Regions from separate parts of the Streptomyces sp. NPDC107654 genome, predicted to be linked through region 2. Evidence: riboswitches for the same ligand, from Rfam matches in the RefSeq annotation. Region 2 holds a riboswitch; each other region holds the start of a gene.
The links. A riboswitch is a leader RNA that binds a small molecule or an ion and turns the genes downstream of it on or off. The one in region 2 is predicted to bind S-adenosylmethionine.
Positions count from the first base shown of each region.

Region 1 (7,144 bases), on a different contig from region 2:
GCCCGATCTCGCTGTACGAGCAGCAGACGCACCACGTGCTGTGCCCGTGCCACCAGTCCACCTTCGACCTCTCCGACGGTGCCCGAGTGATCTTCGGCCCCGCCGGCCACGCCCTGCCGCAGCTGCGCATCGGCGTGGACAGTGAGGGTTACCTCCAGGCGCTCGGCGACTTCGAGGAGCCCGTCGGTCCTGCATTCTGGGAGCGCGGATGAGCACTACACCGAACGAAACGCCTTCATCTGCCGCTGCCGCGGCGGGCCGCTCTCGCGGGAAGGCACCGGCCGGCGAGCGCATCGCCGACTGGGCCGACGGCCGGCTCGGGATCTACTCCCTCGCCAAGGCCAACATGCGCAAGATCTTCCCCGACCACTGGTCGTTCATGTTGGGCGAAGTGTGCATGTACAGCTTCATCATCATCATCCTGACGGGTGTCTATCTGACGCTGTTCTTCCACCCGTCGATGAACGAGGTGGAGTACCACGGCAGCTACGTCCCGCTCCAGGGACAGCTGATGTCCGAGGCGTTCAGCTCGACCCTGCACATCTCCTTCGACGTGCGCGGTGGTCTGCTCATCCGGCAGATCCACCACTGGGCCGCCCTGATCTTCCTCGCCGGCATGTTCGTGCACATGATGCGCGTGTTCTTCACCGGCGCGTTCCGCAAGCCGCGTGAGATCAACTGGCTGTTCGGCTTCCTGCTGTTCGTCCTCGGCATGTTCACCGGCTTCACCGGTTACTCGCTCCCCGACGACCTGCTCTCCGGCACCGGTGTCCGCTTCACCGAGGGCGCGATCCTGTCCATGCCGATCGTCGGCACGTACATCTCGATGTTCCTCTTCGGCGGCGAGTTCCCCGGCCACGACTTCGTCGCCCGGTTCTACTCGATCCACATCCTGCTGCTGCCGGGCATCATGCTCGGCCTGATGGTGGCGCACCTGATCCTGGTCTTCTACCACAAGCACACGCAGTTCGCGGGTCCCGGGAAGTCCGAGAAGAACGTCGTCGGCATGCCGCTGCTGCCGGTGTACATGGCCAAGGCCGGAGGCTTCTTCTTCCTGGTCTTCGGTGTCATCGCGGCCATCGCGGCGGTCGCCCAGATCAACCCGATCTGGGCCATGGGCCCCTACCGTCCGGACCAGGTGTCCACCGGCGCCCAGCCCGACTGGTACATGGGCTTCGCCGAGGGTCTGGTCCGCTACATGCCGGGCTGGGAGATCAACTTCTGGGGCCACACGCTCGTCCTGGGCGTGTTCATCCCGCTGGTGCTCTTCGGTCTCGTCCTGGCGGCGATCGCGGTCTACCCGTTCATCGAGTCCTGGGTCACCGGCGACAAGCGCGAGCACCACATCCTGGACCGCCCGCGCAACGCCCCGACCCGTACCGCGTTCGGTGTCGCCTGGGTGACGGTCTACATGGTGGGCCTGGTCGGCGGTGGCAACGACCTCTTCGCCACCCACTTCCACCTGTCGATCAACGCCGTCACCTGGTTCGTTCGGATCGCCTTCTTCGCCGGACCGGTCATCGCGTTCCTCGTCACCAAGCGGATCTGCCTCGGCCTGCAGCGCCGCGACCGCGACAAGGTGCTGCACGGTCGCGAGACCGGCATCATCAAGCGGCTGCCGCACGGTGAGTTCATCGAGGTGCACGAGCCGCTCAGCCAGGAGCAGCTGCACACGCTCACCGCGCACGAGCAGTACCAGCCGGCCGAGATCGGTCCGACGGTCGACGAGAACGGTGTCGAGCGCAAGGTGGGTGCCTCGGAGAAGCTGCGCGTCAAGCTCTCCAACGCCTACTACGGCGAGGACAACCAGATCCCGAAGCCGACCGTCGAGGAGTACAAGGAGATCACGAGCGGCCACGGCCACCACTGATCCCCGCGTCGCCACGCCACGCCGAAGGGCCCCGTCCGTAACCCGGACGGGGCCCTTCCCCGTGCCCGGGGCTGGATAGGGTGGTCCACGACGGAGCAGGAATCTGTACGAGGAGCGGCTGATGAGCGCTGTGACCCCCGCTGGAGGCGACACCGCGGCGGGCCGCTCCTGGCCCGCCCTGCTGAACGGTCTGCTGGACGGCCGGGACCTGTCCGCCGACGACACGGCCTGGGCGATGGACGTGATCATGCGCGGGGAGGCGACCGACGCGCAGATCGCCGCCTTCATGGTGGCGCTGCGGGCCAAGGGCGAGACGGTCCAGGAGATCACCGGACTCGTCCGGGCCATGTACGCGCACGCGAACGTCATCGAGGTGCCCGGGCCGGCCGTGGACATCGTCGGCACCGGCGGTGACGGCGCCAAGACGGTGAACATCTCCACCATGTCCTCGATCGTCGTCGCCGGCACGGGCACGAAGGTCGTCAAGCACGGCAACCGCGCCGCGTCCTCCGCCTCCGGCTCCTCCGACGTCCTGGAGAAGCTCGGCATCAACCTGAACCTGACCCCGCGGCGGGTCGCCGAGGTCGCCGAGGAAGCCGGGATCACCATCTGCTTCGCCGTCCGGTTCCACCCCTCCCTGCGCCACGTCGCCCCGGCCCGCGCCCAGTTGGGCATCCGGACCACCTTCAACGTGCTGGGCCCGCTCACCAACCCGGCCCAGGTGCGGGCGCAGGCCGTCGGGGTGGCCGACCCCCGGATGGCGCCGATCGTCGCCGGCGTCCTCGCCGAGCGGGGGAACTCCGCGCTGGTGTTCCGGGGCGACGACGGCCTGGACGAGCTGACCGTCACGGCCCCCTCCCGGGTCTGGGTGGTCCGCGACGGCAAGGTGACGGAGGAGACCTTCGACCCGCGGGACGTCGGCATCGACCTCGTCCCGGTGGACGCCCTGCGCGGCGCCGACGCCTCCTACAACGCGGAGGTCGCCCGGCGGCTGCTGGACGGCGAGACGGGCGCCGTACGGGACGCCGTCCTGCTGAACTCGGCAGCCGCGCTGGTGGCGCTCCGGCCGACGGACGCGCCGCTCGCCGAGCAGCTCCGGGCCGGCATGGCGAAGGCCGCGGAGTCGATCGACTCGGGCGCCGCGAAGCGCACCCTGGACCGCTGGGTGGCCGTCAGCAACGCCTAGGCACCCCGGACGTCGTCCCGCGATCCGGACACGGGTTGCGGGACGACGATCACCTCGCGTACGTTCCTGTACCAGGTCATGAGTGACAGTCATGAGGCCCCGGCCGACTGTCCGGCAACCCTCCGTCCGTGGCGGGGTGCCCCGGGTGAAGACCAGGCCGTGCACAGCAAGGTGTACGGCAAGCGCGGATCCCTCACGAACCCAGGGATCCTGGTCGTCGAGGAGTCTTCCGTGAGCAAGCGAATGCGTTAGGGCCGCAGAGCCCCGCCTCCGCACACCCTTTCTCTCTTCTTCGTCTTCCCCCCTCGTCTCACGGGAGTTCCGCCATGTCCGTCTCCAGCGCTGCCTCCGACCAGACCGTTTGCGCCCCTCTGCCCGTTCTGGGGCGAGATGTCACCGTCCCGCTCGTCACCGGCGGCGAAGTCGCCTACGCCGCCCTGGACTACGCGGCCAGCGCGCCCGCCCTCCAGCGCGTCTGGGACGACGTCGCCGCGTACGCCCCGTACTACGGCAGCGTCCACCGCGGTGCGGGCTACCTCTCCCAGCTCTCCACGGACCTGTTCGAGAACGCGCGGAGCACGGTCGCCGACTTCCTCGGCTGCCGGCCCGCCGACCAGGTCGTCTTCACCCGCTCCACGACGGACTCCCTCAACCTCCTCGCGCGGGCGATCCCGGCCGACTGCCAGGTCTTCGTCTTCGAGACCGAGCACCACGCCTCCCTGCTGCCCTGGCAGGACGCGCGGGTCACCTACCTCGACGCCCCGCGCACCCCGCAGCAGGCCGTCCGGACCCTGGAGCGGGCCCTCGCCGACCGAGAGCCCCACGGCCCCGCCCTGGTCTGCGTCACCGGCGCCTCCAACGTCACCGGCGAGCTGTGGCCGGTGCGCGAGCTGGCCGCCGCCGCGCACGCCCACGGCGCCCGCATCGTCCTGGACGCCGCGCAGCTCGCCCCGCACCACCCGGTGTCCGTCAGCGACCTCGACGTCGACTGGATCGCCTTCTCCGGCCACAAGCTGTACGCCCCCTTCGGCTCCGGCGTCCTGGCCGGCCGCGCCGACTGGCTCCAGGCGGCCGAGCCGTACCTCGCGGGCGGCGGCGCCAGCCGCAAGGTCACCCGGCGCGAGGACGGGGGAGTGGCCGTCGAGTGGCACGACACCGCGGCCCGCCACGAGGCCGGCTCCCCGAACGTCATCGGCGCCTACGCCATCGCCTCGGCCTGCAAGGCCCTGACCGAGGCCGGCTGGGACACCCTGGTCGCCCGCGAGCAGCACCTCGTCCGCGCGGTCCGCGAGGGCCTCGCCGACGTCCCCGAGGTGCGGATCCTCTCCCTCTTCGGCGACGACGCCCCGCGGGTCGGCGTCCTCTCCTTCGTCGTCGAGGGCTGGAACAGCTCCCACTTCGCCGCCGCCCTCTCCGCCGAGTACGGCATCGGCGTCCGCGACGGCCTCTTCTGCGCCCACCCCCTGGTCCGCACCCTCCTCGGCAGCGACCCCCAGAGCCAGGGCGAGTGCGGTGCCCCCGAGGCGGCCCCCGGCGAGAAGTCCCTCAACGCCATCCGCGTCAGCTTCGGCGCCGGCACCCCCGACGAACACGTCGAGCGCTTCGTCGACGCGGTGCGGGAACTGGTGCGGGACGGCGCCAAGTGGCAGTACCGCACGGAGGACGGCCGCTGCGTCCCGGCGGTCTGAGACCGGCGTGCACGGCGGCGCCGCCGCGGGGCGCGGGGAGCCGCGCGGGACACACGGCGACGCCCTGCTGGCGCTGGACGCGCGGGACGGCTCCCGCAGGTGGCGGGTGTCCGCGGGCACGGACGTCACGGCCGTCGCCGTCGCGGGCACCACCCTGTTCGCGGACACCGCCGCCGAGCTTCAGGGCTTCCGTGTCTCGGACGGCCGCCGGCTGTGGCGCAGGGAGACCGACACCGGGCCGCTCGGCGCGGGCGGCCGCGCCCTGGCCGTCGGCACGGAACAGGGCCTCGTGTACGCCGTCCGGGCGGCCGACGGCTCGCGCGCCTGGGCGCACGACCTCGAGAGGAGCGCGGCCCAGCCGCGGGCGGTCGTGGCCGGCGAGACCGTGTACGTCCGCGCGGGCGACCGGGTCCGGGCACTGGACCTGGACGGGAAGCAGCGCTGGAGCGCGGCCCTCGGCCGTGACGCGGGCGACGACCAGCACACCCCGGTCGCCCACGCCGGCCGCCTCTACGTCCCTTCGGGGACGGGCATCGCCGCGGTGGAGACGACCGGCTAGTTGTCGAGGCCGATCGCGAAGGCGGCTTCCATGTCGTGCTGGGAGTAGGTGCGGAAGGCGACGTGGGTGTCCGTGGCCTCCACGCCGGGGATCTTGCTGATCCGGCCCGGGATGACCTCGGCGAGGTCGTCGTGACGGCGGACCCGGACCATGGCGATCAGGTCGTAGGTGCCGGTGACCGAGAAGACCTCGCTGACGCTGTCGAGCGCGGCGATCCCCTCCGCGATCTCGGGGATCCGGTCCACGCTGGTCTTGATCAGGACGATCGCGGTGATCACGGCTGTTTCTCTCCCTCGGGGACCGGAGCTGGGGCGGCTTTCACTCTAGTCCCACGGCCGTACCGCACCCAGGCGTAGCCGAAGCCCAGCCCGAACCCCACGAGGTGCGCCAGGTAGGCCACCCCGGGGCCGTCCGAGGCCCGCCCCGCCGCCAGCCACTGGAGGGCCGCCCACAGCGGCAGCACCACCCACGCGGGGAAGCGCAGCGGCACGAAGAACAGGAACGGGAGGAGACTGGTCACACGTGCGCGGGGGAACAGGTAGAGGAACGCCCCGAGGACCGCCGAGACCGCCCCGGAGGCGCCGACCAGCGACTGTCCGGACGTGGCGTTGGCCGCCGCGTACCCCAGCAGCGCGAGGTAGCCGCAGCCGACGTAGAAGAGGGTGAACTCCACCCGGCCCATCCGCTCCTCGGTCATCGCCCCGAAGACGAAGAGGAAGAGCATGTTGCCGAGCAGGTGCACCCAGCTGCCGTGCACGAAGAGCGCGGTGGCCGGGGTGAGCGCCGCCCCGGCGGGTTCCTCGAACAGCTCGGCCGGCACCACGCCCCAGTGCCGGAAGTACGCCCGCTGCGCGGCGAGCAGCGCGTCCCCGGAGCCGTACCCGGGGACCAGCCCGGAGGCGGGGCCGAGCGCGAAGATCAGGGCGCACAGGGCGATGAGGCCGTACGTCATCGGGGCCGAGGTGCCCCGGACCGCTCCGAGTGTCCTGCCGGCCGCCCTGCTCCAGGTGCTGATCATGACTACAGAGCATGACGTAACGGGACGCAAGCTGACAGACCGCCTCGCCGCCGTGAACGGACGGGCGGCGAGTCCCCGGCAGGCCGTAGGGTTACGAGCCACACGCGTCGGGGGACGGCGCGGACCGACACGAGAAGGAAGTAAACAGTCACCATGACGGTTCCCCTGCCGACGGCCACGACACGATGGCGCTGCACCCTCTGCGGCAACCTCACCCGGTTCGACGTCACCCGCTCGTCGAAGGTCGTCGAGTACGTCCACCTCGACCTGGCCGGCGAGTCGACCGTGGAGGAGCGCGAGGTGGTCAGTGAGACCATCGAATCGGTGCGCTGCCGCTGGTGCAACGCGGTGGACCAGGTGGAACTCGTGGACAGGCCGGGCGCCGGCTCCTGAGCGGAGCGGGCCCCGGAGAGGCTTTTTCCGGTATTGGGGTGTGACGGATGGTGGAGACCGCAGGCGGGGGGCCGGGCGACGGCACCGCTGAGGTGCTTGACCGTCCGCTGCCCGACGGCGTGCGCCGGCGTGTCGTCCAGATCGTCTCGGACGGCTTCGGCGGGCTGACCGTGGCGGAACTGCCCGCCCAGCTGAGGCAGTACGCCCGCTTCGCCCCCAACCGCCGGGCGAAGTTCGCCGGGAACGCGATGGCGGCGGCGCTGGAGACCGATCCGCTGTTCCGGCAGCGGATCGGGGAGAAGTTCAGAGAGGCCCAGCCGGAACTCTCCGGCGCCCTCGACTCCGGCTCCCCGCCCCCGGCCGCGGACCCGCTCGACGTCGCGGCCGCCGCCTATGTGCTGCGCCCCGCGGACTGGGTCAAGCTGGTCAC
Region 1 is NZ_JBVKBI010000001.1:224,045-231,188, reverse strand. It holds gene qcrA (cytochrome bc1 complex Rieske iron-sulfur subunit) at 1-212, shown strand, start outside; gene qcrB (cytochrome bc1 complex cytochrome b subunit) at 209-1,870, shown strand; gene trpD (anthranilate phosphoribosyltransferase) at 1,992-3,056, shown strand; SAM riboswitch class IV at 3,131-3,247, shown strand; gene ACZ7N4_RS01035 (aminotransferase class V-fold PLP-dependent enzyme) at 3,383-4,744, shown strand; gene ACZ7N4_RS01030 (outer membrane protein assembly factor BamB family protein) at 4,752-5,303, shown strand; gene ACZ7N4_RS01025 (Lrp/AsnC family transcriptional regulator) at 5,300-5,581, opposite strand; gene ACZ7N4_RS01020 (rhomboid family intramembrane serine protease) at 5,578-6,321, opposite strand; gene ACZ7N4_RS01015 (hypothetical protein) at 6,475-6,714, shown strand; gene ACZ7N4_RS01010 (NYN domain-containing protein) at 6,762-7,144, shown strand, end outside.
Region 1: another riboswitch for S-adenosylmethionine. It lies ahead of ACZ7N4_RS01035 (aminotransferase class V-fold PLP-dependent enzyme); the one in region 2 lies ahead of ACZ7N4_RS26800 (amino acid ABC transporter permease).

Region 2 (7,144 bases):
CCCGGCCGGCGCCGGTTGTTCCCGGACTGCGCACCTGCACGACGGGGGAACGGCGGCGCAGAGTGAACCCGATCGACTCGTAGAGCCGGACGGCGGACGTGTGGTCGGCGGCGGCGTCCAGGAACTTGGTGTCCCGCGCTCCCGGATCCCCGCCGCGACCGCGCGCACCAGCCGGGCCGCCGGCCCCCGGCCGCGGTACGCGGGGTCGGTGCACACCGCGCTGGCCTCGGTCCGGCCGGGCAGCCGCAGTCTCTCTCCCACCATGGCGACGAGCCTGCCGTGGTGCCTGATGCCGAGGTGGGTGCCCCGCTCGACGGTCCGTCGCAGGAACGGCCCGGGCCGGGTGCGGGCGACCAGGTCGAGGACCTCGGGGACGTCCCCGGGCCCCAGGCGCACCGCCTCCGGGTCCGGTTCGGAGCGTGGCGCGGTGTCGACGAGCTGGACGCCCTCGCCGTCCCCGAGCGTCTCCCACCCGTCGGGGACCCGCTCGACCGGCTCGACCCGTACGGTGGTTCCCGGTCCGACGAGCGTGCGCAGGTCGTCCCGGGCCGCGGGGTCGGCCGGGTCGGCGACAGCCGCGAAGGCGTAGGTCCCCGGCCGGAAGCGGGCCGCGCGCCCGAACCGCTGCGCGAGGTGGGCGTGCGGGCCGTCGAGGGCGGCCCGGACGGCGTTGTCGAGAGCGGGGGCCTCGGGCAGGAAGGGGCCCGCGCCGGGCACGTGACCGCGCATCAGGAGTTGTCCAGCGGCAGCCCGGGCGGGTTGACCTCCGACTTCGCCAGGGACTCGTTGGAGAGGTTGTAGGCGGCCAGCAGCTTGCCGTACTGCCCGTGCTCGACCAGGTAGTTGACGGCCTCGGCGACCGGCTCGGCGAGGTGGCTGTCCTTCTTGGCGGTGGCGGCGATCAGGCCCTGGAGCGTGGCGCCGGCGCCGGAGAAGGTGCCCGCGTCGCGGGTCGGCTCGGGGGTCTTCGCGGTCTGCCGGACACGGTAGGAGATCGTGGGGTTGGGGCCGAAGTAGGCGTCGATCTTGCCGCTTCTGAGGGCCAGGTCGATGGCGTTCTGGTCGGGGAAGTACTTGACGGTGAGCTTCTTTCCCTCCTTGGCGAGCCTGCCCTTCCACTCCAGCAGGATCTTCTCCTGGTTGGTTCCGGAGCTCACGCTGACCGTCTTGCCGGCGAGGTCCTGGTACCGGCCGTCGAAGTTCCACGGGTTCTTCTTCAGCACCTCGAAGGCCAGGTCGTCCTTGCGGTAGGAGGCGAAGTCGTACTTCTTCTTGCGCTCCTCGGTGACGGTGACGTTGGAGAAGGCGACGTCGACCTTCCCGCTGTCGACGCCGACGAAGAGGTTCTCCCAGGTGGAGTTGCGGACCTCGGGTCGGAGGCCGAGCACCGCGGCGACCAGGCGGCCGAGGTCGGGTTCGGAGCCGGTGAGGGTCTTCTGGTCGCTGCCCAGGAAGGTCAGCGGCGCGGATCCCGAGGGCAGGGCGCCGACGCCGATGACGAGCTTGCCTCTCCTGCGGACGGAGGCGGGCAGGTGGGCGCTGATGGACTTCACCTCGGAGACCTTCAGCGCGGTCTGGGTGGCGGCTCCGTTGGACAGCCGCCCCACGGTCACCGTGCCCGTGGTGTCGGTCGTGGCGGCGGCCTCGCTGTCACCACCGCAGGCGGTGAGCCCTCCGGCGAGAAAGAAGGCGGCGGTGGCCGCGGTGAGGCCGCGCAGGAGGCCGCGTCGGGAGAGGTGGCTGGGCATGGCTGTCCTTGTCGTTCGCAGAGTCGTCGGGATGGCGCGTTCGGGTTCCGGGCCGGTGCGGGTCAGAGCACCTTGCCGAGGAAGTCCCGGGTCCGCTGGTGCCGCGGGTGGTCCAGCACCTGTGCGGGCGGGCCCTGTTCCACGATCCGGCCGCCGTCGATGAAGACGATCCGGTCGGCGACCTCGCGGGCGAAGCCGATCTCGTGGGTGACGATGACGAGGGTGGTGCCGCTGGTCGCCAGGTCCTTGATGACGGCCAGGACCTCGCCGACGAGTTCGGGGTCGAGTGCCGAGGTCGGCTCGTCGAAGAGGATGATCCCGGGCCGCAGGGCGAGGGCCCGGGCGATGGCGACGCGCTGCTGCTGGCCGCCGGACAACTGCCGGGGACGGGCGCCGGCCTTGTCGCCGAGGCCCACGCGGTCGAGGAGTTCGCGGGCCAGTTCCACCGCCGCGGCCTTGGTCAGCCGGCGCGTGGCGACGGGGGCGGCGGCGACGTTGTCGAGGACGGTCAGGTGCGGGAAGAGGTTGAAGTTCTGGAAGACGAAGCCGATCCGGCCGCGCTGGGCGAGGAGGGCGCGCTCGCTGAGTTCCTTCAGCCGGTCCCCGTGCCGCTTCACCCCGATCAGCTCGCCGCCGACGCTGACGTGACCGGTCTCGGGCTTCTCCAGGTGGTTGATCACTCTGAGCAGCGTCGACTTGCCGGAGCCGGAGGGCCCCAGGATCACCGTGACCTCGCCGGGGCGGACGGTCAGGTCGATGCCGTCGAGGACGCGGTGGGTGCCGTACCACTTGTGGACGCCGTGCACCTCGAGCGCGGCGGGGGCGGTCGTCGGGAGGGTCTGCGCGGTGCTCATACGGCGGCCTCCCGGCGCAGCCGGTCGCGCAGGAAGGCCAGGCCGGCCCGCGCCTTCCGCAGGGGTGTCGGCGGCGGGGTGCGGGTGGCGCCCCGGGCGTGGTACCGCTCGACCTGGAACTGGACGACGGACACGGCGCTGGTGAGGATCAGGTACCAGACGGTGGCGACCATCAGCAGCGGCACGACGTCACCGGGATAGGTGCTGCTCATCGACTGGACGGTGCCGAAGATGTCGAGCAGGGAGACGTAGAAGACCAGGGACGTGCTCTTGACGAGTCCGATCAGCTGGTTGACGTAGTTCGGGGTGATGGATCTCAGGGCCTGCGGGAAGACGATCCGGCGGAACTGGTAGCCCTTGGGCAGGCCGAGCGCGGCGGCCGCCTCGTGCTGTCCCTGGTCGACGGAGAGGATGCCGCCGCGCACCACCTCGGCGGCGTACGCCGCCTCGTTGAGGCTGAGACCGATGACGGCGATCGTCATGTCGGTGGCCGGCTTCGACTCGTCGAAGGTGAGGAAGGCGGGGCCGAAGGGCACGCCGAGACTCAACGTCTTGTACAGGGCACTGAAGTTGTAGAGGAAGATCAGCACCACGATCAGCGGTACGGAGCGGAACAGCCAGGTGTACGTCCAGCTGACCGCGCGCAGCACCGGGCTGCCGGAGAGCCGGCCGAGGGCCAGCAGGACCCCGCCGAGGAGTCCCAGGACGGCGCTGAGCGCGGCGACTTCCAGGGTGACGAGGAGGCCGTCGAGGACGGCGGGGCGCAGGAACCAGTAGCGGAAGCGGTCCCACTGGTAGAAGGGGTTGGTGACCAGTCCGTGCAGGACCTGCGCGACCAGCACGAGGACGACGGCGGTGACGATCCACCGGCCGGGCCGACGCAGCGGCTGAACGCGCTGGGCAACAAAAGCTTTTGACGGAGTGTCGGTCGGCGTGGGCGGCGCCTCGGCCAGCGAGACGGCGGCGCCCGGCGGTTCACTCATGGCAGGCTCCGGCGGAGTCGGACACCCCCGGGTGCCGCGCACGGGCGGGCGTGGGCCGCGACGGCACTACGGCACGGGGCGGCGCACGGACAGGCACGGGACCGGGGGCTGGGCGGACGGCGGCACACCACGGGGACGGTGTGCGGCGGGAACGCGGGGGCTGGGAGGAGACGTCAGCCCTGACAGCGGGCAGAGCCCGGTGCGGTACACAGTGCGCTGTTCACACGGAGCAGGTCGACGACGCGGTCGGCGACGAGGAGACCGGCGTACGACGGTACGCAGCCCTGGGGGCGGCTCACGGCCGTCCTGGGAACTGCGTACATGGCGTCACCTGTCACTGTTCCGGGCCCCGGAGGGCCTCGCGCTTACCGAAAAAGAGTCATCCGGTCCGGTCGTCACCTGGGGCACCCCACCGCGGTGCGAGGGTTGCCGGTCAGCGAGCCAGGGCTTGGCGCTGACGCTCATGACCGTTCTTGAGCCGTAAGTAAGGCAGTTGGCCGTTCGATTGTCAACGGCCGTCCGCCCCCGGGACATCGGGGGCCCGCTCCCACCTGCGGGAAGCGTCGTGGGTTTCCGCGGCGTGGGCCGCCCAGTCCAGGATCTGGACAGCGGCTCCGGCGGCTTCCAGGCCCTGGCAGCGGCCGTGGTGGCGGCGGGCGATGCCGTCGAGGTCGAGGTGGCGGCCGAACGCGGGGTGCGCGGCCAGCCGGCGGGCGTACGCCCACAGGGCGCGGTGGCCGGCGATGCGGTGCACGGCGGAGGCGTCGAGGTGGCAGCGGTGGACGGTGTCGAGCCGGACGAGGGTCACCCACAGCTCGATGTCGGCGGCGGTGGGCCGGTCGTCGGCGAGGTACGACTCCCCGCCCAGCCCTCGCTCCAGCCGGCCCAGGGTGTCGAGCAGCACGTCGAGGGCGGCGGCCCGCTCCGCCGGGTCGGCACCGGCCCGTCCCGCGCGCTGCGCGGCCTCCTCGATGCCCTCGGCGCACATCCGCTCGACGGCCTCGATCACGGACTCCAGCCCGGAGGGGTACAGGCGGGCGCCGCCGCCCGGACGGAACCGGTCCAGGTCGCGCAGGATGTCGGGCGTGTGGGTGCTGACGATGCGTCCGGACCAGTCGTCGCCGAGCACGGGCCCGAGCGCCGGTCCGGTGTGGTGGTGGGCGCCGGCCTCGTACAGGGGGCGCAGGGCCGAGTGGCCGCCGTCGGGACGGTCCGGGACGGCGGGCAGGAGGGTGACCGGACAGCCGTCGTCCAGGCCGAGCAGGCTGTGGCCGACGGCGAGGCGCAGCCCGTCGGGACAGGCGGTGGACAGATGGAGCCGGTAGCGGTGCGGCACGGCGTAGTGGCCGCTGCGCGCGTCCTGCCCGATCCGGCCCCGGAAGGCGGGGGCGGGGCGAGGTGCGGCGGTCGGGACGGCGGTGAGCGGAGTGATGGACATGCGTCTCCCCGGATGGCGGGTGTGCGGACGGGCGCACCGGCGCGGACGGGGCCGGTGGGTGGCGGTGAGGGTGCCCGGGTCAGCGGTGGCGGCTGATCGCGCTGCAGACGCGCTGCAGGTCGACGTGACGGCGGGAGGTCAACAGGAGGGCGCGCGACGGCGTCCGGCCCGTACGGCCGGTGCCCGTCGCGAGACGCGCCATGATTCCCTACCTGTTCACTAGGATTCCCTCCCTGGAGTGTCGATCCGGGCTGGTACGACGTCAAGGGGGCGTCCACGCCCGGGACTCGGGCTCGGTCGGGACACGGGCCGGCCGGGGCTCGGGGCCGACCGGGAAAGGGGGGGCGCGACCGGGAGTCGAGGTCGGCACGGGGGACTCCTCAGACAGAGGAACATGTGACATAGTACTGGCGTGACGAAGCGACTGACCTGCGATGTCGTGGTAGTCGGGGCCGGAATGGTGGGCGCCGCCTGCGCCTGGTACGCCGTGCGCGCCGGACTCGACGTGCGCCTCGTGGACCGGGGCCCGGTGTCGGGCGGCACCACCGGCGCCGGCGAGGGCAACCTGCTCGTCTCCGACAAGGAGCCGGGCCCGGAACTCGAACTCGCCCTGCTGTCGTCCCGGTTGTGGGCCGGGCTGGCACGGGAGCACGGCGCCGCGATCGAGTACGAGCCCAAGGGCGGCCTCGTGGTCGCCTCCACTCCCCGGGCCCTGGACGCCCTGCGGGACTTCGCGGCGGGCCAGCGCGACGCCGGCGTCACCGCCGTACCCGTCGACGGCGGCCGACTCGCCGAGCTGGAACCGCACTTGGCGCCGGGCATGGCGGGCGGCGTGCACTATCCGCAGGACGCGCAGGTCATGCCCGCCCTGGCCGCCGCCCACCTGGCCCGCGCCTCCGGTGCCGCCCTGCACACCGGGCAGGCCGTGACCGGGGTGCTGCGGACGGCGGGCGGCACGGTGTACGGCGTCCGTACCGACCGCGGCGAGATACACGCACCCGCGGTGGTGAACGCGGCCGGCACCTGGGGCGGCGACCTCGCCGCGCTCGCCGGCGTCCGGTTGCCGGTCCTGCCGCGGCGCGGCTTCGTGCTGGTCACCGAGCCGCTGCCGCGGATGGTCCGGCACAAGGTGTACGCCGCGGACTACGTGGCCGACGTGGCCAGCGACTCGGCCGGCCTGCGCAGTTCGCCGGTGGTGGAGGGCACGGCCGCCGGTCCGGTGCTGATCGGCGCCACGCGGGAGCGGGTGGGCTTCGACCGCTCGCTGTCGCTGGACGCGGTGCGGGCGCTCGCGGCCGGGGCGGTCGGGCTGTTCCCCTTCCTGGAGCGGGTCCGCGCGCTGCGGACGTACGCGGGCTTCCGGCCGTACCTGCCCGACCACCTGCCGGCGATCGGCCCCGACCCGCGGGCGCCGGGCCTGTTCCACGCCTGCGGGCACGAGGGCGCCGGCATCGGACTCGCCCCCGGCACCGGGCAGTTGATCGCCCAGGCGCTCACCGGGAAGACACCCGAGCTGGATCTCAGGCCGTTCCGTCCGGAGCGGTTCGACACCGAGGGAGGCGACGTACGGTGAATCCGCTGAAGCTGACCCGCGCCCGCCCGGGCGAGGCCCGCACCGTCACCTTCGACGGCCGGCCCCTGCCCGCGCTGCCGGGCCAGACGGTCGCGGCGGCGCTGTGGGCGGCGGGCGTGACGGCCTGGCGCAGGACACGCGGCACCGGCGAGCCGCGCGGTGTGTTCTGCGGGATCGGGGTGTGCTTCGACTGTCTGGTGACCGTCAACGGCCGCCCGAACCAACGGGCCTGCCTGGTGCCGGTGCGCCCGGGAGACGTGATCCGCACACAGGAGGGGACGGGCCCCGTCGATGACTGAACCACCGCGACTCACCGTCGTCGGCGCGGGCCCCGCGGGTCTCGCCGGGGCACTGGCGGCAGCGGCACGAGGGGTCCGCGTGACCCTGGTCGACGCGGCCGAGCAGGCCGGCGGGCAGTTCTACCGGCAGCCCGCCCCCGCCCTCGGCGCACGCCGGCCGCAGGCCCTGCACCACCAGTGGCGCACCTGGGAGCGGCTGCGGGACGCGCTGGCCCGGCACCGGGCGGCCGGCCGGATCATCCATCTGAC
Region 2 is NZ_JBVKBI010000017.1:70,863-78,006, forward strand. It holds partial or broken gene ACZ7N4_RS26785 (GNAT family N-acetyltransferase) at 1-729, opposite strand, end outside; gene ACZ7N4_RS26790 (ABC transporter substrate-binding protein) at 729-1,748, opposite strand; gene ACZ7N4_RS26795 (amino acid ABC transporter ATP-binding protein) at 1,811-2,602, opposite strand; gene ACZ7N4_RS26800 (amino acid ABC transporter permease) at 2,599-3,585, opposite strand; SAM riboswitch class IV at 3,942-4,054, opposite strand; gene ACZ7N4_RS26805 (glutathione S-transferase C-terminal domain-containing protein) at 4,094-5,023, opposite strand; gene ACZ7N4_RS26810 (putative leader peptide) at 5,103-5,225, opposite strand; gene ACZ7N4_RS26815 (NAD(P)/FAD-dependent oxidoreductase) at 5,436-6,596, shown strand; gene ACZ7N4_RS26820 ((2Fe-2S)-binding protein) at 6,593-6,895, shown strand; gene ACZ7N4_RS26825 (FAD-dependent oxidoreductase) at 6,888-7,144, shown strand, end outside.

Region 3 (7,144 bases), on a different contig from region 2:
GCCCTGCGTCCCTTCCTGGAGCAGCTGCCCACCTCCGAGCTGTACCCCGTCGGCAAGACCTCCTGGGCGGCGATCAGCGCGGCCGTCAAGCAGAACATCGGCCAGGCCGTCGCCCCCGGCGGCAACCCCGCCGGCGTCCTGACCCGCCTGCAGTCGTCGGCCACGGCGGCCGACAGCACCAACGCGGGCTAGGACCGACCGCCCGATGTCAGCGCCCGCCGCTACGGTGGCGGGCATGGAACTGGGCACCCGCGAAAAAGCCATCCTCGCGCTGGAGCGCCGGACCTTCCCCGGCCCCGGCGCGAAGGAACGGGCCATCCGCGAGGAGCTCGACCTGACCCCCGTCCGCTACTACCAGCTCCTCAACGCCCTCCTGGACGACGAGCGCGCCCTGGCCCACGACCCCGTCACGGTCCACCGCCTCCGCCGCATACGCGAGGCCCGCCGCGCGGAGCGCTGAGGAGTGGACCGGGCCCCTCCTGGATAGGGTCGCCGTATGGGCACCCACTCCACGGACCCCCGGCACCCCCTTCCGGCCCCGCGCACCCGAGCCGGCCGGGACGGACTCGACGCACTGCTGGCCAAGCCCGGCACCGCGCTCGTAGGCCTCGACTTCGACGGCACGCTCGCCCCCATCGTCGCCGACCCCGAACAGGCCCGCGCGCACCCCGGCGCCGTACCCGCGCTCGCCGCGCTCGCACCCCGGGTGGCCTCCGTGGCCGTGATCACCGGCCGCCCGCCCGAGGTAGCGGTCCGCCACGGCGGCTTCGCCGGCGTCCCCGGTCTGGAGCACCTCACCGTCCTCGGCCACTACGGCGCCGAACGCTGGGACGCGGCCACCGGCGAGGTCACCGCGCCGCCCCCGCACCCCGGCGTGGCCGCCGTCCGCGCCGAGCTGCCCGCAGTGCTCCGGCGCGCCGGAGCCGGCGAGGGCGCGTGGATCGAGGAGAAGGGCCGGGCGCTCGCGGTACACACCCGCCGTGCCGCCGACCCGCAGGCCGCGTTCGAGGCCCTGCGCACCCCCCTCACCGACCTCGCCGCCCGGCACGGCCTGATCGTGGAGCCCGGCCGCATGGTCCTGGAGCTGCGCCCGCCCGGCATGGACAAGGGCGTGGCCCTCCTCGACCACGCCCGCGCCCTGAAGGCCGGCAGCGTCGTCTACGCCGGCGACGACCTCGGCGACCTGCCCGCCTTCGCCGCCGTCGAGGAACTCCGCGCCGAGGGCACCCCCGGCCTGCTGGTGTGCAGCGGCAGCACCGAGGTCACGGAACTGTCCGAACGCGCCGACCTGGTGGTGGACGGCCCGGAGGGCGTCGTGGACCTCCTCAGGACACTGGCCACCCAGCTCGGCTGACCGCTCGGCCCGGCTGTGAGGCCAGTCCGGCTGGGACGTTGGCCCCGCTGGGACGTCGGCCCCGCTGTGAGGCCGGCGCGGCTGCGAGGCCGGCTCGGCCCGACGGGTCAGCGCGGCTGAGAGGTCAGCGCCTCAAGCTGGTCCAGGAACCACCGGGCCGGCGGCAGCGCGGTCGCCGCGGCCGCGAGCCGCTTCGAGCGTTCCGCCCGTTCGCCGGCCGGCAGGGTCAGCGCCTCGTGCAGGGCCCGCGCCGTCCCGCCGATGTCGTACGGGTTCACCGTGAACGCGTCCTCGCCCAGCTCCTCGTACGCCCCCGCCTCCCGCGACAGCACCAGCGCGCAGCCCGCGTCGGAGACGACCGGGACCTCCTTGGCGACCAGGTTCATGCCGTCGCGGATGGGGTTCACCAGGGCCACGTCGGCCAGCCGGTACGCGGCCAGGGAGCGGGCGAAGTCGTCCTTCACGTGCAGCACGACCGGCGTCCAGCCCGCCGTGCCGTACCGCTCGTTGATCCCGTCCGCGACCCGCCGCACCTCGGCGGTGTAGTCGCGGTACACGGCGAGGTCCTGCCGGGACGGGTAGGCGAAGGCCACGTGGACGACCTTCTCCCGCCACTCGGGGTGGTCCTCCAGCAGCTGCTCGTACGCCAGCAGCCCGCGCACGATGTTCTTGGACAGCTCGGTGCGGTCCACCCGGACGATCGTCTTCCGGCCCTCCCCGATCTCCTCCCGCAGCGCCGCCATCCGCTCGTCCACGTCCGGCCGGTGCGCCCGCTCGCGCAGGAAGTCGGCGTCCGCGCCGAGCCCGTGCACCCCGATCCGGGTGCCGGACGGGATGCCGGGCCCGAGCACCGCGTGACAGCAGTCGGTGAACGCGTCCGCCCACCGCCGGGTCAGGAACGCCGCCCGGTCGGCACCGAGGATGCCGCCGAGCAGCTCCGCCGCGATGTCGTCGGGCAGGACACGGAAGTAGTCCGGCGGCGCCCACGGGGTGTGCGAGAAGTGGCCGATGCGCAGGTCGGGGCGGAGCCGGCGGAGCATCCGGGGGGCGAGGGCCAGGTGGTAGTCCTGGATCAGCACCGCCGCGCCCTCGGCGGCCTCCTCCGCCAGCGCCTCGGCGAACGCCCGGTTGTAGGCCTCGTACGACCCCCACTGCCGGCGGAACTCCGCGTCGAAGACCGGCTCCAGCGGGGTCTGGTACAGCATGTGGTGGACGAACCACAGCACCGAGTTGGCGATCCCGTTGTACGCCTCGGCGTGCACGCTCGCGTCGATGTCGAGCATCCGCACCCGCTGCCCGCCGGTGTCCTCGGCCGGCAGCAGCCCGCCGTCCGCGCGCCGCACCGCCGCCCGGTCGCCGTCGCCGAGCGCGGCGCACACCCACACCGAGTCCGCGTCCGAGCCGATGGCGGACAGCCCCGAGACCAGTCCGCCGCCGCCCCGTCTGGCGTGCAGCGCACCGTCTTCGCCCACCTGATAGGAGACCGGGCCGCGATTCGACGCGACCAGCACCTGAGCCTTGTCACCAGCAGCACGCGTGAAAGCCATACGCCTCAACCTAGCCCGGCCCCCAAACGCTCAAACGTACGGCTCGCCAGGCGGAAGGACCGTGTACGGCACGTTCACGCCACCTTCCGTTCGGCGTACTCCGCGATCTCCACCATGGGCGGCCGTTCCTCGGTGTCCACCGAGTAGGTACGCGGCTCGAACCCGTCCTGGCCCCGCTCGAACTGGGTGAGGGAGGGCCGGACGAGGTGCCCGCGCGCGAGCCGCAGCTGGGCCGTGCGGTAGATCGCCGCCGCCATCCTCCCGAGCGCCTGCCCGTCCTGGTGCCGGTGCTTGCGCACACCCACGTCGACCTGGGCCAGCGCGTCCAGGCCCACCAGGTGCAGCGCGTCGACCAGCATGCCCAGCTCCACGCCGTAGCCGACGGGGAACGGCAGCTGCTCCAGCAGGGAGCGGCGGGCCGCGTACTCGCCGCCCAGCGGCTGCACGAACCCGGCCAGCTGCGGCCAGTGCATGTTCAGCAGCGGACGGGCCATGAGCTCGGTGACCCGGCCGCCCTGCCCGGCACCGCCGGCGAGCGGGCGGTCGTACATGCCCTTGACCAGGTCGACGTCCGGGTCGGTGAGGAGCGGGCCGACGATCCCGGTGACGAAGGCGGAGGAGAACTCCCTCAGGTCCGCGTCGATGAAGCAGACGATGTCCCCGCCGGTCACCAGCAGCGAGCGCCACAGCACCTCGCCCTTGCCGGGGACGGCGGGGATGCGGGGCAGTATGTCGTCGCGGTGCACGACCCGGGCGCCGGCGCGGGCGGCGACCTCGGAGGTGCGGTCGGTGGAGCCGGAGTCGACGACCACGATCTCGTCGACGAGCGGTGCCTGCTCCACGAGGTCGTGCCGGACGACCGCGACGATGTCGCCGACGGTCTCCTCCTCGTTGAGGGCGGGCAGGACGACGCTGATCGTCTGGCCGGTGCGCTGCTTGGCCGCCAGCACCTGGTGCAGCGGACGGTCGGCCACGGACCAGGAGCGGGTGCTCAGCCAGCGCTCGACTTCTTCCAGCACGGTCGGCGGCTCCTCACTGTCACGACCACACTCCACCGTGTGATCCATCTCGCGGTTCGGACGACTATCTCAACTGTCCTGGCCTTCGGTTACAGTCTTGAACAACGCCGATGACCATCGCATGTCGGGGGTCGACCGGCGTTCACAACCGCATACCGCTCATCCAGAGGGGCAGAGGGACACGGCCCGATGAAGCCCCGGCAACCCTCCAGCCGATTCTCGTCTTCGTAGCGAGGCTCCCGGCTAGGGAAGGTGCCAAATCCGTCTCACGGCGAGATGCGTCGTGAGGAAGATGAGGAGAAAGGGCCTCGCCTCACATGGCTGTGCAGACAGTTGCAACCTCCAGCGAATCCACCGTCGACCTCGGCCCCGCCGCGGCACTGAGCTGTCGCGAGTGCGGCCACCGGGTGCCGCTCGGCCCGGTCTTCGCCTGCGAGGAGTGCTTCGGCCCGCTGGAGATCGCCTACGACTTCTCCGCCTACGACACCGAGGAACTGCGCCGGCGCATCGAGGCCGGTCCCGCGAACATCTGGCGGTACGCGCCGCTGCTGCCGGTGCCCGCGGACGTCGCCGGCAAGCCCAACCTGAACCCCGGCTGGACCAAGCTCGTCAAGGCCGACAACCTGGCGCGCGAGCTGGGCGTGACCGGCGGGCTGTACGTGAAGGACGACTCCGGCAACCCCACCCACTCCTTCAAGGACCGGGTCGTCGCCCAGGCCCTGGAGGCCGCCCGCGCCTTCGGCTTCACCACCCTCTCCTGCTCCTCCACCGGCAACCTGGCCGGTGCCGTCGGCGCCGCCGCCGCCCGGGCCGGCTTCCGCTCCTGCGTGTTCATCCCGCACGACCTGGAACAGGGCAAGGTCGTCATGGCCGCGGTCTACGGCGGTGAGCTGGTCGGCATCGAGGGCAACTACGACGACGTGAACCGCTTCTGCTCCGAGCTGATCGGCGACCCGGCCGGCGAGGGCTGGGGCTTCGTCAACGTCAACCTGCGGCCGTACTACGCGGAGGGCTCCAAGACCCTCGCGTACGAGATCGCCGAGCAGCTGGGCTGGCGCCTGCCCGACCAGCTGGTCGTCCCGATCGCCTCCGGCTCCCAGCTCACGAAGATCGACAAGGGCCTGCAGGAGCTGATCAGGCTGGGCCTGGTCGAGGACAGGCCTTACAAGATCTTCGGGGCGCAGGCCGAGGGCTGTTCCCCGGTGTCCACCGCCTTCAAGGCCGGGCACGACGTGGTCCGCCCGCAGAAGCCGGACACCATCGCCAAGTCCCTGGCCATCGGCAACCCGGCCGACGGCCCGTACGTCCTGGACATCGCCCGCCGCACCGGCGGTGCCGTGGAGGACGTGACGGACGCGGAGATCGTGGACGCCATCAAGCTGCTGGCCCGCACCGAGGGCGTCTTCGCCGAGACGGCCGGCGGTGTGACCGTCGGCGTCACCCGCAAGCTGCTCGAGGCGGGCCTGCTGGACCCGGCGAAGACCACGGTCGTCCTCAACACCGGCGACGGCCTGAAGACCCTGGACGCGGTGGCCGGGACCGGCCTGACCGCCACCATCCGCCCGAGCCTGGACTCCTTCCGCGAGGCCGGCCTCGCATGACGGGCGCCGCGCCGGCAGGCCGCACCCACCCCGCGGGCGGTGGGGGCCGGTCGCGCCGGCGCGGCGGCAGCCGCACACTCGTCACAGCCCCGCGCCCCCGGGGCACCGCCCCGCCGTACCCGTGAACCCGACCGGAGGTCTCACCGCATGAGCGTGAACGTTCGCATCCCCACCATCCTGCGCACCTACACCGGCGGGCAGGCCGAGGTCACCGCCGAGGGCGCGACGCTCGCCGAGGTCATCGCCGACCTGGAGAAGAACCACACGGGCATCGCCGCGCGCGTGCTGGACGACCAGGGCAGGCTGCGCCGCTTCGTGAACGTGTACGTCAACGACGACGACGTCCGTTTCGAGCAGGGTCTGGAGACGGTGACCCCGGACGGTGCCGGCGTGTCGATCATTCCGGCGGTCGCGGGCGGCTGAGCCGTCCATATGTCCGCTCATTACCGTCGGTAACATCGATTACCGAGTGTCCGTCGGATTGCCCTCTCCGTGAGAGAAGCGGAGGGGGCAATTCTGTGTGATTGAGCGCGGTAGAGTTGGGGAACACGGCCGGGACCTCCGGGCCGCGGGCCCAGAAAACATGCCGCGTGCCCCGACAAGAAGTAGCCAAAGTGTGCGGGTCCTCTGTGGCTTTTGCGGCTTTTATGGGGCCCGACTTGCCCGGGATTCGGGTGAATTCTCCCCAGATTCCTGACCTCTCGCGTCCAGAATTCTCGTCCGATTGACCTGTTGCAGACGGCAGTTGGACAGATACATTCAGCCGCGGTCGACGCGTTCCGGCGCACGCCCCCGGCCAATGGGGGGTGAGGTCTGACCCGGGTCCGCGAAGTGTGGATCTGTGCAAGGGCCAGTAATAGGGGAGTTAGGCATGGCTCAGGGCACCGTCAAGTGGTTCAACGCGGAGAAGGGGTACGGCTTCATCGCGGTCGACGGTGGTGCGGACGTCTTCGTCCACTACAGCGCCATTCAGATGGACGGCTACCGCACCCTGGAAGAGGGCCAGCGGGTCGAGTTCGAGATCTCGCAGGGCCAGAAGGGCCCGCAGGCCGACATGGTTCGCGTCACCGCCTGAACGTTTCTTGTCCGAAGGGCCCGCACCTCGCAGAGGGTGCGGGCCCTTCGCCGTACCCCGGACGGCTCTGTTCGCGGGCGGCGGACGGGGACGCCGTACCCCGCAGGGCGCTTGCACTCGACCATGCCGAGTGCTAATCATTGGCGTTAGCACTCTGAAGGTGAGAGTGACAGCGAAGGACCGGGTCGGTGAGGCCCGCAGGCCGTGTGGTGCAAGGGACCACGAGGCCGGCGAGCCGTCCGTCGCGGGCGCGGGCGCGGTCCGAAGGAATCACCCCCAGTCCTGGAGGGACCACTTCACATGGCCAAGATCATCGCGTTCGACGAGGAGGCGCGGCGCGGCCTCGAGCGCGGCATGAACCAGCTCGCGGACGCCGTGAAGGTGACGCTGGGCCCCAAGGGCCGCAACGTCGTCCTCGAGAAGAAGTGGGGCGCCCCCACGATCACCAACGATGGTGTCTCCATCGCCAAGGAGATCGAGCTCGAGGACCCGTACGAGAAGATCGGCGCCGAGCTGGTCAAGGAAGTCGCGAAGAAGACGGACGACGT
Region 3 is NZ_JBVKBI010000020.1:23,498-30,641, reverse strand. It holds gene ACZ7N4_RS28815 (ABC transporter substrate-binding protein) at 1-192, shown strand, start outside; gene ACZ7N4_RS28810 (DUF3263 domain-containing protein) at 236-460, shown strand; gene otsB (trehalose-phosphatase) at 497-1,354, shown strand; gene ACZ7N4_RS28800 (alpha,alpha-trehalose-phosphate synthase (UDP-forming)) at 1,462-2,901, opposite strand; gene ACZ7N4_RS28795 (glucosyl-3-phosphoglycerate synthase) at 2,976-3,920, opposite strand; SAM riboswitch class I at 4,077-4,219, shown strand; gene thrC (threonine synthase) at 4,238-5,521, shown strand; gene ACZ7N4_RS28785 (MoaD/ThiS family protein) at 5,669-5,944, shown strand; gene ACZ7N4_RS28780 (cold-shock protein) at 6,393-6,596, shown strand; gene groL (chaperonin GroEL) at 6,897-7,144, shown strand, end outside.
Region 3: another riboswitch for S-adenosylmethionine. It lies ahead of thrC (threonine synthase); the one in region 2 lies ahead of ACZ7N4_RS26800 (amino acid ABC transporter permease).